2 regions of the Paenibacillus sp. FSL R7-0312 genome follow, and region 1 is predicted to be linked to the other one. Evidence: predicted binding sites of a transcription regulator. Region 1 holds the regulator's gene; the other holds the start of a gene.

Region 1 (3,112 bases):
AAAGTACTCGATGAAGATACACATCAGTGTGTATTTTATTCGCAGCAGGGTGAACCGGAAGGGTATGTGCTGTATAAAATAGTGAACAAAGAACTGGTCATTGATGAATTTGTCTATCTGAATGAGAAGGCCCGCCAAGGGCTGTGGACTTTTCTGGCTAACCATGACTCGATGATCACCGGAGCTTCATTGAAGCTGGTGCCTTCTGATGATATCCTGCCGTATCTCCTTCCCGATCCGCGGATTACGCAGGAGAATTATCCATATTTCATGGCACGTATTGTTAAAGCTAAGGCTTTTGTGGAGAACATGACTTTAAACGTGCTAAGCGGCGTTCAGGAACGGCTGCTTTATATTGAAGATGAGCATGCCCCCTGGAATAACGGCCTGTGGCGTTGGACAGCAGCTGAACATGGGGAGGTATCATTTACTCAGATCCAGGGGGATAGATCAAACGCTGATCTTATATGCAATATTGGTACACTTACCGCGCTGTTGATGGGATATAGACGTCCAGCTGAAATGGCCCGATATGGACAGTTATCCGGTACACATGAAGCTGTAGATTGGCTGGAGGGGCTGATCCCGCAGGCGCAAACGGCTTTATTTGATTTTTTCTGACAAACCTGAAGGCTCTTCCGCTTACCGTAGAAGCAGGGGGAGCCTTATATACATAACTCCTTGCAATGGGATCCGTGAAGCTATTCGGAATACAATACGGTTAAAAAGTAAAAAATAAGAGCAACCACTTGGAATTCAGTGAGAATATGTTATAATATGAAAAAAGTCAAAGAAAGTCAAAGTCAACGCGAGCCTGGCAGCAGTGTTCTTAGGATTGTAACAGTTGGTGGTCGGGCTACGTACGAAGGCTATTGCAGCCGATTCGCACTTCAGTCCCCGGGTTAAATTCTTTAGAGCTATGTATGGACGGCGGACGTTGGCACAGCACAAGCTTAACCAAGGCTTACACACTGGAGGATGAGTGATGCGTAATATCTCCGATATTATTGAACAATATCTGAAGAATATTTTGCATGAAAGTCCCGAAGGTACGGTGGAAATTCAGCGCAATGATCTGGCGGACCAGTTCTCCTGTGTGCCGTCACAGATCAATTACGTCATCAGTACACGCTTTACTTTGGAAAAGGGATATGTAGTGGAGAGCAAACGCGGCGGTGGAGGGTATATCCGGATTCAGCGCTTCGAGCTGCCTCAGAATGTGGCACTGTATGCACACCTGAACTCCACAATAGGGAATGATATTGACCAGAATTCCGCCGAAGGACTGATTTATCAGCTGGAGGAGGCCCGTTTTCTCTCCAAGCGTGAAGCGTGTCTTATGCGGTCCGCTGTTTCCCGGGAATGCCTGACGGTTAATCTGCCGTACCGGGATGAGATTCGTGCCAAGCTAATGAAGGCCATGCTAATCTCTTTGTTAGGTAAATAATTGTCAAAATGTGAGGGAGGGACACCGCTTATGCTATGCCAGGAATGCGGGGTCAAACCGGCTACACTCCACTTCACGAAGATCGTGAACGGAGAGAAGACAGAATTTCATATTTGTGAAAGCTGTGCGCGGGAAAAGGGGGAGCTTATCCCCGGTACTGCCGGAGGATTCTCCATACACAGCTTGCTTTCCGGACTGCTTGATCTGGAGAGCGCAGGCAAGGGCAAGTCAGAGGCCGCACAGACTGTGCAGGGGCTGCAGTGTGAGAACTGCGGTATGACCTATTCACAGTTCAGCAAGCTGGGACGTTTCGGCTGCAGCTCCTGCTACAAATATTTTGACAGCACGCTAGACCCGCTCTTCAGACGGGTACACGGAAGTACGGCCCATGTGGGCAAGCTTCCCAAACGCGCCGGTGCACAGATCATGTGTAAACGCCAAATTGACGAGCTGAAGCAGGAATTACAGCAGAGCATTATGCAGGAGGAGTTTGAAACTGCAGCTGAGCTGAGGGACAGAATCCGCAAACTTGAAAAAGAAATGCCACAAGAGTAAAGTCTTTGATATATAGGAGGGGATTCCACATGTCAAGTCTCCGGTTTACCGAACAAGCACTCAGTGACTGGATGCGCTGCGGCGGGAGTCATTCCGAGATTGTTATCAGCAGCCGCATGCGTATTGCCCGTAATCTGGAGCACCTTCCTTTCCCGCTACTAGCGTCTGCGCAGCAGTCGGAAGAGGTGCTGGAGCAGCTTGCTCCTGTATTTCAGGGAGAAGCCTCTGCGGATTTCGGCAACTTTCAGCTGCTGAGGCTGGATGAGCTCGATGAGCTGGATAAAAAAGTACTGGTGGAGAAGCATCTGATCAGTCCTAATCTGGCTGATGATTCCAAAGGTGGAGCAGTCATTCTTAATGAGGACGAGTCAGTCAGCATTATGATCAACGAGGAGGATCATCTCCGCATTCAATGCCTGTTTCCGGGCCTGCAGGTCAGAGAGGCTTGGGTAAGGGCAACAGCCATCGACGATATCTTTGAGGCTGCTGTGAATTACGCCTTTGATGACCGCAGAGGGTACCTGACCAGTTGTCCCACCAATGTGGGGACAGGGCTTAGGGCTTCAGTAATGGTTCATCTGCCGGCGCTGGTCATGACCCATCAGATTAACCGGATTCTATCCGCAGTTAATCAGGTTGGTCTTACCGTTAGAGGAATTTATGGTGAAGGCAGCGAAGCAGTAGGAAATATCTTTCAGATCTCCAACCAGATTACGCTTGGTCAGACCGAGAATGAGATTATTGAGAATCTCCACAGCGTAGTCACCCAGATTATAGAGCATGAGCGGAACGCGCGGGAACGCCTGCTTGTGGATTCCGCCCTGCGGATTACCGACCGCATCAAACGTTCATACGGGATTCTAGCCTACGCGGCTGTGATGGAGCTTAAAGAGTCTGCACAGCGGCTCTCCGATCTGAGGCTTGGTGTAGATTTGGGGATACTGGAAGGGCCATCGATTTCAGTGCTTAATGAGCTGAATGTCAAGACTCAGCCGGGCTTTCTGCAAAAGCTGTTCGGCGACGAGCTTTCGTCTACCGAACGCGATATGTACCGGGCGAAGCTGCTCCGGGAGACACTGGGATCACAACATTAATTATAGATATATATTA
Region 2 (3,112 bases), 860 kb from region 1:
ATAATATCCGAACGATTCGGCTACCGCACCCTCGTCCTGAATCTCTGAGATTGTAGCGGGGTCCAGCTTGCGGCGGTGAGTCATTTCAATGGCATCGCCAATTCCATGCACAATAATACGCGATCTGCGGATAATCTCCACAATCTCTCCAATATTGGAGTCCAGTGCGAGCGACTGATAGGCATCGCCGCTGAGTAGATCAGGCACATGCAGCAAACGGTAATTGGCACCAATCCGTTTAGCCATGGTCGAAGCAATGGTGTTGGCTTGGATCTCCATGCTCTCTCCCAATCCTCCACGCGCCGGAACTACCCAGGCGTTCTTATAGGAAAGGGATAGCGGCGGGGTCAACTGATCGGCCATTTCGGCCAGGGTCGATCCGCCTGTGACAGCAATCGTGTCGTCACTGCGCAGTACACTGAGCAGTGCCTTCGAACCTGCACGCCCCAGTTCACGTTTGGTGAACAGTGAGGTCTCGCAGTCGCCAGGTACAACAACTACTTTACTGAGACCGTACGTAGTACGAATTTTCTCTTCCAGATCATCCAGGCCGAAGAGGCTCTTGGCGATCGGCTCCATCAGGTCAAGCAGTCTGCGCCCGGCTTCGCTAACGCGCATGCCGACGCTCTCGATCTCAATGAGCCCTTGCGATTTCAGAAGATCCGTCTCGGCGCGCAGCACCCGCTCGGTCATATCAAGCGAGGCGGCAAGCGTTCTGCGCCCAATAATATCGGACAGCATGATCTGATGTAGAATCGTATACCGTCTCTTAAGGGTTTCCATGAGATCAGGCAGAAGCTGCTTTTGGATTTCCAATAAATTACGCATGCTTTCACTCCTGCAACTTCGTCTTTCTCTTTTCCCTTGTTCGTGGTCTCAAAATGTCCCGGGTTAACTTTTTAAGTCCCACCCATATTCTACCCAAAACTGACGCGGAGTGCAAGTGTTCCGAGACTATAATTCTCAGACTGGTTTCATCTTATACATCTGCCGGTCTGTAAGAGGTAACCATGACCTTAATTGCATGACTGATAACCTCCAGCACCTGACTGTCAGGTTGGAAGCTAGTATCTGCCTGTGAAGGTCGGAAAAAACTATTTTTTGAACGATGGGTTTTACACATTGCTTTTATGCGAGAAGTGTATTATAATAATTTCTGTTGCGCCCGTGGTCCAATGGATATGACGTAGGCCTCCGAAGCCTGAGATCCAAGTTCGATTCTTGGCGGGCGCGCCATTATGTTCACTTTTGTACATAATTTAGCAATGCTTATACTACATTTAACCAAAGAGCCACTTGATGGCTCTTTTTTTTGAAACTAAGTTTGACTTTCTTTGACTTTTTGTTTGAATTTGTTTATCATGTGGTTAATACGGTAACAGTAAAAAATGAACACATTCGAAGCACCAATTTCAAGGAGGTTTTCCACGTGAGTTATATTCCTATGGTAGTAGAACAGAGCAACCGCGGTGAGCGCGCTTATGACATCTATTCCCGCCTGCTGAAGGACCGCATCATTTTCCTTGGAACGGAGGTTAATGACGTGGTAGCCAATTCCATCATCGCACAAATGCTCTTCCTGGCTGCCGAGGATCCGGATAAGGATATTCACCTGTATGTGAACAGCCCTGGCGGTTCCATTACAGCGGGTATGGCTATATTTGATACAATGCAGTACATTAAACCGGATGTATCCACCATCTGTGTAGGGATGGCCGCTTCCATGGGAGCCTTCCTGCTGAACGCCGGCGCCAAGGGCAAACGCTTTGCCTTGCCGAACAGCGAAATTATGATTCACCAGCCACTCGGCGGTGCCCAGGGTCAGGCTTCAGATATCGAAATCCGCGCCCGCCGCATCATCAAGCTGCGCGAGAAGCTGAACCGTATCCTGTCCGAACGTACGGGCCAGCCGATCGAGAAGATCGAGAAGGATACCGACCGTGACTACTTCATGAGTGCTGCCGATGCAGCTGAATATGGTATTGTCGATAAAGTCATTGAGAAGACATTGCCGACTGGCGTTTAATTTCTATACTTCACCAACACATAAAGAGGCTGCCGCGGACCTACAGGTCTGCGGCGCCTCTTTATGTGGCATATATACTGATGTTTCACCTCAAGGTTCCATATCCCAGGGCATCCAGCTTGCCGGCAATCACCCGGTAGCCCCTGCCGTTCGGATGGATATGATCCAGGAACAGCAGCCCCCGCTCATTGCCGGCAAATTCATGATAAATGGAAGCAAACCCCACAACATAACTGCTGTAGCCGGCAGCATAGCGGTTGAACTGTCGCACCCAATCTGTAGCCGCATCCACCTGAGGATACGGATTATAGAGACCTACAATCCGGATAATGTAAGGACTTCGCGTACCCGCCTTCAGCTGTGCCAGAGTATTCATAATATCACTGAAATTCCGTTTGCAGTCCCGGAGCGCTTTTTGCAGATATCCATTCAGCTCACCTGGCCTCCCCGCTGCGGCTTTGGCGGCCTTAATCAGATCATTGCCGCCAATAGAGACGGTGATGATCTCCGCATCCTTAACCGCAGAACGAAAGCCGCCATCTGTCTTGAGACGCTGCTCCAGCCCTGCTGTTGTCAGACCGTTCACTCCAAGATTCGCTGAAGCCACCGGAGTCTGCAGCCGCCCTTCCGCCATCCGGCGGTAGACGGGGACAAATCCGTTCCCGGGCAGCGCCCCGAACCCGGTCGTTAATGAATCTCCAATGGCCGTATATTGATAGACCATATCCTTCCCTCCCCGCTATAAGCTGCTTGCTTTCTTTAGCTTATGACTGCCTCGGGGATGTGGTAACGGCAGGGCAGCCTTAATAGGCCCGCAAAAGAAATCCTGCCCTTATGTCTCCGGAGGAAACGCATGGGCAGGATATATGAAACTACTATATTATTTCAGTGCAGCGAACGGACTGCTTCCGTCCGGCAGCAGCTCTTTGAAGCTGAAGATTACCTCCGGGAAGCCTGTAGCGTATGCAGTATACTCATATTGCTGGAAGAAGAGCACGGCTTTGCCCTCTTTCAGATAGAAGTATTTCTCTGTATTCAGGCCTGTGAATCCTCCCAGATAACCTCCGTTTGCTTTGATTTCAGTAG

The links. The regulator CtsR, encoded in region 1, represses protease genes until heat stress. The targets are predictions, from matches to a motif close to ATGGTCAATAAAGGTCAAACA.
Region 2: the regulator CtsR is predicted to act here: its motif matches at 1,322-1,342, upstream of clpP (ATP-dependent Clp endopeptidase proteolytic subunit ClpP).

The regions. Positions count from the first base shown of each region.
Region 1 is NZ_JBBORE010000001.1:2,039,160-2,042,271, forward strand. Features, by position in the region: gene MKX70_RS08780 (GNAT family N-acetyltransferase) at 1-621, shown strand, start outside; gene MKX70_RS08785 (CtsR family transcriptional regulator) at 986-1,447, shown strand; gene MKX70_RS08790 (UvrB/UvrC motif-containing protein) at 1,478-2,002, shown strand; gene MKX70_RS08795 (protein arginine kinase) at 2,032-3,096, shown strand.
Region 2 is NZ_JBBORE010000001.1:1,176,436-1,179,547, forward strand. Features, by position in the region: gene MKX70_RS04890 (sugar-binding transcriptional regulator) at 1-828, opposite strand, end outside; tRNA gene MKX70_RS04895 (tRNA-Arg) at 1,162-1,236, shown strand; gene clpP (ATP-dependent Clp endopeptidase proteolytic subunit ClpP) at 1,430-2,026, shown strand; gene MKX70_RS04905 (GDSL-type esterase/lipase family protein) at 2,112-2,750, opposite strand; gene MKX70_RS04910 (PdaC/SigV domain-containing protein) at 2,907-3,112, opposite strand, start outside.